One region of the Hydrogenophaga sp. SNF1 genome, then DNA from elsewhere that is predicted to be linked to it. Evidence: riboswitches for the same ligand, from Rfam matches in the RefSeq annotation. Region 1 holds a riboswitch; the other holds the start of a gene.
What was found. Region 1 has a riboswitch for glycine ahead of gcvT (glycine cleavage system aminomethyltransferase GcvT). Riboswitches for the same ligand answer to the same signal wherever they lie in the genome.

Region 1 (5,090 bases):
GTCTCCCGAAATGTGAACGGTCGTTCGATTTTGTGCGGTCGCCGCATAAAATGCGGTCCGCTCCGGGACACGAGCCCTTCGCAAAGGAGGGTGGCCGGAGGTTGCCAAACATTATGAGCGAGACCCCCCATGACGCATGATCAGATCCTGGCCCAGTTCGGTCCCCGCGAAGCCATGGAGTACGACGTGGTCGTGGTCGGCGCCGGCCCGGCCGGCCTGTCCACCGCCATCCGACTGAAGCAGCTGGCCGCCGAGCAAGGCAAGGAGGTCAACGTCTGCGTGCTGGAGAAGGGCTCCGAGCCCGGCGCGCACATCCTCTCGGGCGCGGTGATGGACCCGCGCGCCATCAACGAGCTGTTCCCCGACTGGAAAGCGCGCGGCGCGCCGCTGAACCAGCCCGTCACGGGCGACGACCTGCTCATGCTCAGCGAGACGGGCTCGAGCCGCACGCCCGATTTCCTGATGCCGCGCAACTTCCACAACGAGGGCTGCTACGTCATCAGCCTGGGCAACGTGGTGAAGTGGCTGGCCGAGCAGGCCGAGGCCCTGGGCGTGGAGATCTTCCCCGGCTTCACCGCCGCCGAGGTGCTCTACAACGACGACGGCTCCGTCAAGGGCGTGGCCACGGGCAACCAGGGCATCGGCAAGGACGGCGAGCCCACCGAGGCCTTCCAGCTCGGCATGGAGCTGCACGCCAAGTACACCGTGTTCGCCGAGGGCGCTCGCGGCCACCTGGGCAAGCAGCTCATCGCCAAGTTCGACCTCGACAAGGGCAAGGACCCGTCGAGCTGGGCCATCGGCGTCAAGGAGCTGTGGGAGATCCCGGCCGACAAGGCCAGGCCCGGCCTGGTGGTGCACACCGCCGGCTGGCCCATGACGGACGACACCTTCGGCGGCGGCTTCCTCTACCACCTCGAGGACAACAAGGTCACGCTGGGCTTCGTCATCGGGCTGGACTACAGCAACCCCTGGCTCTCGCCCTTCGAGGAGATGCAGCGCTGGAAGACGCACCCGGCGATCAAGGCGCACATCGAAGGCGGCAAGCGCCTGGGCTACGGCGCGCGCGCCATCAACAACGGCACGCCGCAGGCCATGCCCAAGACGGTGTTCCCCGGCGGCGCGCTGGTGGGCTGCGACGCGGGCTACCTGAACGCCGCGCGCATCAAGGGCAGCCACGCGGCCATCAAGAGCGGCATGCTCTGCGCCGAGGCGGCCTTCGAGGCCGTGACGGCCGGCCGTTCGAGCGACGAGCTCTCGGCCTACCCCGCGGCCTTCGAGAAAAGCTGGCTGCACGAGGAACTCTGGCAGACCCGCAACTTCAAGGCCTGGTTCAAGAAGGGCCCGACCATCGGCAAGCTGATGACGGGCATCGAGCAGTGGTTCCTGCCCAAGATCGGCGTGAGCGCGCCGCCCTGGACCCTGCACCGCGACAAGCCCGACCACGAGTACCTCAAGCCCGCGGACCAGATGCCCAAGATCGCCTACCCCAAGCCGGACGGCGTGCTCAGCTTCGACCGCCTCTCCAGCGTCTTCGTCTCCAACACCAACCACGAGGAAAACCAGCCCGCGCACCTGACGCTGAAGAACAGCACGGTGCCGGTGCAGGTGAACCTGGCAAAGTACGCGGGCCCGGAAAGCCGCTACTGCCCGGCCGGCGTGTACGAGTTCGTGAAAACCGATGCGGGCGAGGACCGCCTGCAGATCAACGCGCAGAACTGCGTGCACTGCAAGACCTGCGACATCAAGGACCCGACCCAGAACATCGTGTGGGTAACGCCCGAAGGCGGCGGCGGTCCGAACTACGCGGGCATGTGAGGCCGCGGGCGTGTGACGTCTCTCACGCGATCGCCACGAAGCCGCCCCCGGGCGGCTTTTTCACGCCCGCGTGACACGCGAGCGTCATGCGCCCCGCCCAGAGTGCGGCGTCCACCGCTGCCTGCGCACCGCACATGCTCATCAAGACCGACAAAGGCCGCACCGAACTGCTCCCGGGCCAGCGCTCGCTGGGCCAGCGCGAGCGCGCCATCCTGCTGGTGGCCGATGGCCGCAAGTCCACCGCGTCGCTCCATGCCCTCTTCCATGGCGAAGGCCGCGCCATGGTGGAGGCGCTGCTGGCCGACGGCTACCTGATCGACGAAGCCCCGGCCGAGCCGCCCGCGCGCCCGGTGCCGCCGCCCCCGCGCGGCTCGGTGGACACCTTCAGCGGGCCACGCTCGCTGGCCAGCGCGCGCATGTTCCTGTTCGACCTGTCCGACCGCATGTTCGCCGCGCGCGACCGCGCCCTGGCCGACCGCTTCCGCCAGGCGCTGCGCGAGGCGCGCGACGCCGCCAGCATGATGGCCGTGGGCCAGGACATGCTCACCGAGATCGAGCGTGTCGCGGGCGCCGAGCGCGCCGCCTCGATCAGCGAGCGCCTGGCGAAGGTGCTGCCCGAGACCGCCCCGCAGGACGCCTGAGCGCGCCCTCGCGCCCCTGGGGACGCCGGGTGGCGTTGTCCGTGCACGCCGGGTTCCCGGCTAGAATTCGCCGCATTGTCAGGAGAGCGTTCCCCCGGGGAACCGCCGAAGGCGCAGGGGCCGGATCAGGCCCCGAACGCTCAGGCAAAAGGACTGGCAAACGCCCGCCACCCGGCGGGCGATCCCCCCTGGAGAGAGGCCCCACCCGATGGGGTCCACCGAAGGAGCAAGCGCGGCATCGCCCGCGTGAATCTCTCAGGTAAAGCGGACAGTGGGGCAGCGCACGGATGAACCCGTGTCCCGCCCCGCGAGGGGCCTGCCCCCGCCAGAGAACCCGCCGTGTCCGCCGACGCTTCCACCGACCTCCTCAAGACCCCGCTGCACGCGCTGCACCTCGAACTGGGCGCGCGCCTGGTGCCCTTCGCGGGCTACAGCATGCCGGTGCAGTACCCGGCCGGCCTCATGGCCGAGCACCTGCACACGCGCGAAGCCGCCGGCCTGTTCGACGTCTCGCACATGGGACAGCTGCGGCTCATCGGCCCCGACGCGGCCACCGCCTTCGAAAGCCTGATGCCGGTGGACGTGATCGGCCTGGCGCCCGGCAAGCAGCGCTACGGCCTGCTGCTCAGCGACGAGGGCACGGTCATCGACGACCTGATGTTCGTGAACCGGGGCGACGACCTTTTCGTCATCGTCAACGGCGCCTGCAAGCACGGCGACCTCAAGCACATCGTCGAGCGCATCGGCGCGCGCTGCACCGTGGAGCCGCAATTCGACCGCGGCCTGCTCGCGCTGCAGGGCCCGCGGGCCGTGACGGCCCTGCAGCGCCTGCTGCCCGGCGTGGAGAAGCTGGTCTTCATGACCGGTGGCGCCTTCAGCTGGCAGGGCAAGCCCCTGTTCGCCACGCGCAGCGGCTACACCGGCGAGGACGGCTTCGAGATCTCGCTGGCCGCGGCCGACACCGAGGCCTTCGCGCGCGCCCTGCTCGCGCAGCCCGAGGTGAAACCCGTCGGCCTGGGCGCGCGCAACTCGCTGCGCCTGGAAGCCGGCCTGTGTCTCTATGGCAACGACATCGACACCACCACGACCCCCGTGGAAGCCGCGCTCAACTGGGCCATGCAGAAGGTGCGCCGCACGGGCGGCGCGCGCGCGGGCGGCTTCCCTGGCGCCGAGCGCGTGCTCGCGCAGCTCGATGGCAGCGCGCCCCTGTCGCGCGTGCGCGTGGGCCTGCTCGCGCAGGAGCGGGTGCCGGTGCGCGAGCACACCGAACTGCAGAGCGAGGCCGGCGAGCGCCTCGGTGAAGTCACCAGCGGCCTGCTCGGCCCCAGCATCAACCAGCCCATCGCCATGGGCTATGTGCCACCGGCCTTCGCGGCCGTGGGCACGCGCCTGAACGCGCTGGTGCGCGGCAAGGCCGTGCCCATGCAGGTGGCCTCCCTGCCTTTCGTTCCCAACCGTTACCACCGCGGCTGATCGCCGCAGGAGCACAACCATGACCGTCAAGTACACCCCCGATCACGAGTGGATCCAGCTCGAGGACCACGAGGCCGCCGTCGTCGGCATCACCCTGCACGCGCAGGACGCGCTGGGCGACGTGGTCTTCGTCGAGCTGCCCGAGGTGGGCCGCACCTACGCCAAGGGCGAGGTCGCCGGCGTGGTCGAGTCGGTGAAGGCCGCGGCCGACGTCTACATGCCGCTGGACGGCGAGGTGACCGAGGTCAACGAAGCCCTGCGCGCCGACCCCTCGCTGGCCAACAGCGACCCCCTGGGCAAGGGCTGGTTCTTCAAGGTCCTGATCAAGGACATGGGCCAGTTCGATCCGCTCATGGACGAACCGGCCTACCAGAAGTTCGTCAAGGACAACGCCTGATTTTTCCCCCGCCACCGAGGCCCGCCATGCTCATGCCCTCCGTCAAGCCCCTGGGTGAACTCGAGAACGCCAGCGAATTCGTCGCGCGCCACATCGGCCTCGACGAAGCGGGCGAGCGCCACATGCTCTCGGTCATCGGCGAGGCCTCGCGTCGCGCGCTGATCGACAGCATCGTGCCGCGCCCGATCGCGCGCCGCCAGGGCATGCAGCTGCCCGCGCCGCTGACCGAGGCCGCCGCGCTGGCCGAGCTCCAGGGCATCGCGCGGCAGAACAAGCTGCTCAAGAGCTTCATCGGCCAGGGCTACCACGGCACCCACACACCGGGCGTCATCCTGCGCAACATCCTGGAGAACCCGGCCTGGTACACGGCCTACACACCCTACCAGGCCGAGATCTCCCAAGGCCGAATGGAGGCGCTGGTCAACTTCCAGACCATGGTCACCGACCTGACGGGCATGGACATCGCCAACGGCTCCATGCTCGACGAGGCCACGGCCGCGGCCGAGGCCATGACGCTGGCCAAGCGCTCCGTGAAGGCCAAGGGCCATGCCTTCGTGGTGTCGGGCGACACGCACCCGCAGACCATCGAGGTGATCCAGACGCGCGCGGCACCGCTGGGCCTGGAGGTGCGCGTGGCCATGTCGGGCGAAGAATGGGACGCCATGCTGGCGGCCGACGACTACTTCGCCGCCTTCACGCAGTACCCGGCCTCCAGTGGCTGGCTGCACGACTGGACGGCGGACGCCGCCACCGTGCACGGCAAG
Region 2 (5,090 bases), 2.2 Mb from region 1:
CTCACGCGGGTGATCAGCACGGCGGGACGCCATTCGCCGCCGCTGCCGAACACCGCGTAGGCCTGCGCCAGCCCCAGCGGCGAGACCGCGCCCGCGCCCAGGGCCAGTGGCAGGGCCGCCGGGTTGTGTTGCGGATCGAAGCCGAAGCGCGCCGCGAAATCGCGCACGTACACCGCACCCGCCGCCTCCATCAGGTTCACCGTGGCCACGTTGCGGGACCGCGCCAGCGCGTCGCGGGCCGTCACGAAGCCGTCGTAGCGGTCGCCGTGGTTGCGGGGAGCCCAGGCGCGGCGCCCCGGGGCGGCCGGCGTCACCACGCGCTGGCGGTCTTCCACCAGCGTGCCGGGGAAGTAGCCGCGCTCCAGCGCCGCGGAGTAGACGAATGGCTTGAAGGTGGAGCCGGGTTGGCGCAGGGCCTGCATGGCGTGGTCGTACTGGCCCAGGCGCGGGTCGAAGCCGCCGGCCAGGGCCAGGATGTGACCGGTGTCCATGTCGATGGAGACCAGGGCGCCCTCCATTCGCGGCAGCTGGGCCAGGCGCCAGCCCTGTGCCGCGTCGCGCTGCACGCGGATCACCGAACCGACCTCGATGCGCGGGCCCCGCCCGGCGCGGTGCGCCAGCGCGATGGCGCTGCCGTCGCGCAGGTGGGCCTGCAGCCCCGCGGACGACACCTCGCGCACCAGGGTCGCCTGCAGCTCGCCGCTGTCGGGGTACGGGGCCAGCGCGCGCCGCAGCCCCGGCCGGTCGAATCGCCAGGGCGGCGGCAGCCGGGCTTCCGGTCCGGCGTAGCCGCGCTGCTGCTGGGCGCGCAGCAAACCGCCGCGCAGCGCGCGCATGGCCTCGCGCTGCAGGTCCGCGTCGATGCTGAGGACCACGTCCAGACCGCGCGTGTACGCCGCGTCGCCGAAACGCTCCACCACCCGCTGGCGGGCCTGCTCCACGGCATGCCCCACGTGCAGCCCACCCAAGCGCTCGGGCGAGCGCAGGACCAGGGGCTCGGCCTGGGCCTGGTCGTGCGCGTCCTGGTCGATCCAGCCGAGCGCCAACAGGCGCGACAGGATGTAGCGCTGCCGCACCACGGCGCGCTCGCGGTTGACCACGGGGTTGTAGGCCGAGGGCGCCTTGGGCAGGCCCGCCAGCATCGCGGCCTCGGCCAGCGTGAGCTCATGCAGCGCCTTGTCGAAGTACACCGAGGCGGCGGCGGCAAAGCCATAGGCCCGTTCACCCAGGTAGACCTGGTTCATGTAGAGCTCGAGCAGGGTGTCCTTGTCGTGGTGCGCCTCGAGCTTGCAGGCCAGCAGCACCTCCATGATCTTGCGGCGGTAGGTCTTCTCGGGACTGAGAAAGAACATGCGGGCCACTTGCATGGTGATGGTGCTGCCGCCCTGCGCGCGCCCCCCGGCGAACAGGTTGCTCCAGGCGGCGCGCGCCAGGCCGGAGAAGTCCACGCCGCGGTGCGCGTAGAAGCCCGCGTCCTCGATGGCCAGCAGCGCCTCGCGCATGCGCTTGGGGATCTGCTCGATCGCCACGAGCTCGCGGCGCTCCTCACCGTATTCGGCCAACAGGCGGCCGTCCCGGGCGTGGATGCGCAGCGGCAGCTTGGGGCGGTAGTCGGTCAGGGCCGCCACGCTGGGCAGCTCCTGCCACAGGCGGTGAAGCGCGTAGGCGCCGCCCAGCGAGAGACCCGCGAGCAGTCCCAGGACAAGGGCAATGACAAAGCGCGTCGACGCGCCCCGGGACGGGGGGGTGTGCGGATGGGGAGAAGGCACCAGGACTCCAATAGGTGGTCGCAGGCGATCGCGTCGCATCGATGCGATCCTGCTGCGCCTCCCCCTCTGTCCTTGAACCTGAGAGTTTCAGCCGCTGACGCGGCTTGCCCCTTCGGTGGGCCGTGCGACGGCCGCTCTCCAGTCGGCGAAATGGGTGACTGCGGTCCTGGTGCCTGAGCGATGATGGGAGTTTGCGCCTTCGGCGGGGGCCCGGGGCCCCGCTCTCCCGCAGTGCGGCGATTATGGCATCCGGGCCGTCGCCGGCCGACGCCGCGCGCGGCAGGCATTCGCGGCGCCACCAAGAAAAAAGGCCCTCGATTCGAGGGCCTTCTTCACCAGCTGGCACTGGGTTTGTTTGGTTGCGGAGGCAAGATTTGAACTTGCGACCTTTGGGTTATGAGCCCAACGAGCTACCAGGCTGCTCCACTCCGCGTCAAGCCAAAAATTATATCACGCTTTGTCGGCTTCACCGGCATCGGCGGCCGGTTCGGCGCGGTCAACCAGCTCCACCAGGGCCATGGGCGCGTTGTCGCCCACGCGGAAACCCATCTTCAGGATGCGGGTGTAGCCACCGGGACGGGCCTTGAAGCGCGGGCCGAGTTCGTCGAACAGCTTGACCACCACGTCGCGATCGCGCAGGCGGTTGAAGGCCAGGCGGCGGTTGGCCACCGTCGGCTCTTTGGCCAGGGTGATCATGGGCTCGACGACCCGGCGCAGTTCCTTGGCCTTGGGCAGCGTGGTCTTGATGGCCTCGTGCGTGAGCAGCGAGTTCATCATGTTGCGCAGCATCGCGAGGCGGTGCTCGCTGGTGCGGTTGAGTTTGCGAAGTCCGTGTCCGTGACGCATGGTGTTTCCTTTCCGTCTTTTGCCGCCGGCCGTATCAGGTACCGGCGGTTCGTCATGGCCTGGCCCGAGGGCTCAGGGGTTGAGATCAGTGCTTGTCGAGGCCGGCGGGCGGCCAGTTCTCGAGCTTCATGCCCAGCGTGAGACCACGCGAGGCCAACACTTCCTTGATTTCGTTGAGCGACTTGCGGCCCAGGTTCGGGGTCTTGAGCAACTCGTTCTCGGTGCGCTGGATCAGGTCACCGATGTAATAGATGTTCTCGGCCTTCAGGCAGTTCGCCGAACGCACGGTGAGTTCGAGCTCGTCCACAGGGCGCAGCAGGATCGGGTCGAACTGCTGCGAGCTGCGCTGTTGCGGCGCCTCCGTGAAGAGGTCGGCGCCTTCCAGCTGGGCGAACACGGCGAGCTGTTCAACGAGGATCTTGGCCGAGGCGCGCACGGCCTCTTCGGGGCCAATGGAGCCGTTGGTCTCGATCTCGAGCACCAGCTTGTCGAGGTCGGTGCGCTGCTCGACGCGGGCGCTTTCCACCGTGTAACTCACGCGCTTGACCGGCGAGAAGGACGCGTCGAGGACGATGCGGCCGATCGAGCGGGCGGCTTCGTCGCCACGGCGCAGCGTGCCAGGCACGTAGCCGCGGCCCTTTTCGACCTTGATCTGCATGTCCAGCTTGGCACCGGCCGACAGCGTGGCGATGACGTGGTCGGGGTTGACGATCTCGACGTCGTGCGGCGTCTGGATGTCGGCGGCCGTCACGACCCCCTCACCGTCCTTGCGCAGACTCAGGGTCACCTCGTCGCGGTTGTGGAGCTTGAACACCACGCCCTTGAGGTTGAGCAACAGGTTGACCACGTCTTCCTGAACGCCGTCGATGGACGAGTATTCGTGCACCACGCCAGCAATGGTCACTTCGGTGGGGGCATGGCCCACCATGGACGACAGCAGCACGCGGCGCAGGGCGTTGCCCAGGGTGTGCCCGTAGCCGCGTTCGAAGGGCTCCAGCGTGACCTTGGCGCGATTGGCCGAGAGTTGCTCGACGTTGATGGACTTGGGCTTGAGCAGGTTGTTCAGCATTCAGACTTCCTTCAGTTCCCTCGGCTCGTTACACCGATAAGGCAGACGGAGCATGGAATGGCCCGGCGACGCAGCGGATGCCGCGCCCGGCCGGGGACGGGATTAACGCGAATACAGTTCGACGATGAGCGACTCGTTGATGTCCGAGCCGAATTCATCGCGGTCAGGGGTCTTCTTGAAGACGCCTTCAACCTTGTCGACCGACACTTCAACCCAACCGGGGAAGCCGATCTGCTTGGCCAGTTCCAGCGCCTCGATCACACGGGCCTGCTTCTTGGACTTCTCGCGCACAGCGACCACGTCACCGGCCTTGACCAGGAAGGACGGGATGTTGACCGACTGGCCGTTCACCGTGATGGCCTTGTGCGACACGATCTGGCGCGCTTCGGCACGGGTGGAAGCAAAGCCCATGCGGAACACGACGTTGTCCAGGCGCGACTCGAGCAGGAACAGCAGGTTGGCGCCGGTGTTGCCGCGGCGGCGGTCGGCCTCGGCGAAGTAGCGGCGGAACTGGCGCTCGAGCACGCCGTAGGTGCGCTTGACCTTCTGCTTCTCGCGCAGCTGCACGCCGAAGTCGGAGGTGCGCTGGCCCGAGGTGCGGCCGTGCTGGCCGGGCTTGGAGTCGAACTTGGCCTTGTCGCTGATCGAGCGGCGCGCGCTCTTGAGCAGCAGGTCGCTGGCTTCGCGACGGGACAGTTTGGCCTTGGGGCCGAGGTAACGTGCCACGTTGGTTTCCTTTTGTCGTCTGCCGCAACCCACAGGGACTGTGATTGCGGGAGCCATCCCGCGATGGCGGGGGCGGTGGGCTTAGCAAAAATGCCACCGCAGCATGACTGCGGTGGCGCTCGGAGAACCCGGCATTCTAGCGCGAAGCCAGATGCCCGGTGAAGACGGGCTCAGATGCGGCGGCGCTTTTGGGGGCGGCAGCCGTTGTGGGGCACGGGCGTCACGTCGGAAATCGAGGTGATGCGGATGCCCAGGGCACCCAGCGCACGCACCGACGACTCGCGACCCGGGCCGGGGCCCTTGATCTCGACGTCGAGGTTCTTGATGCCCTGTTCCATCGCGGCGCGACCGGCCACTTCGGAGGCCACCTGGGCCGCGAAGGGCGTCGACTTGCGCGAACCCTTGAAGCCCTGGCCACCCGACGACGCCCACGACAGCGCGTTGCCCTGGCGGTCGGTGATGGTGATGATGGTGTTGTTGAACGACGCGTGCACGTGCGCAATGCCGTCCGCGATGTTCTTGCGGACTTTCTTGCGAACGCGGGCGGCGGCGCTGCTGGAGGGGGACTTGGCCATGGTTTTCCTTCGAACCGATTACTTCTTCAGCGACTGGGCGGCCTTGCGCGGACCCTTGCGCGTGCGTGCGTTGGTCTTGGTGCGCTGACCACGCATCGGCAGGCC

Region 2: linked by a shared signal. The riboswitch ahead of SOM08_RS18995 (PBP1A family penicillin-binding protein) and the one ahead of gcvT (glycine cleavage system aminomethyltransferase GcvT) in region 1 are both predicted to bind glycine.

The regions. Positions count from the first base shown of each region.
Region 1 covers NZ_CP139793.1:1,745,850-1,750,939, reverse strand. The annotation lists gene SOM08_RS08460 (electron transfer flavoprotein-ubiquinone oxidoreductase) at 130-1,815, shown strand; gene SOM08_RS08455 (hypothetical protein) at 1,950-2,456, shown strand; glycine riboswitch at 2,526-2,622, shown strand; glycine riboswitch at 2,635-2,738, shown strand; gene gcvT (glycine cleavage system aminomethyltransferase GcvT) at 2,796-3,929, shown strand; gene gcvH (glycine cleavage system protein GcvH) at 3,949-4,326, shown strand; gene gcvP (aminomethyl-transferring glycine dehydrogenase) at 4,353-5,090, shown strand, end outside.
Region 2 covers NZ_CP139793.1:3,972,354-3,977,443, forward strand. The annotation lists gene SOM08_RS18995 (PBP1A family penicillin-binding protein) at 1-1,769, opposite strand, end outside; glycine riboswitch at 1,826-1,921, opposite strand; tRNA gene SOM08_RS19000 (tRNA-Met) at 2,126-2,202, opposite strand; gene rplQ (50S ribosomal protein L17) at 2,220-2,615, opposite strand; gene SOM08_RS19010 (DNA-directed RNA polymerase subunit alpha) at 2,701-3,684, opposite strand; gene rpsD (30S ribosomal protein S4) at 3,787-4,410, opposite strand; gene rpsK (30S ribosomal protein S11) at 4,581-4,985, opposite strand; gene rpsM (30S ribosomal protein S13) at 5,004-5,090, opposite strand, start outside.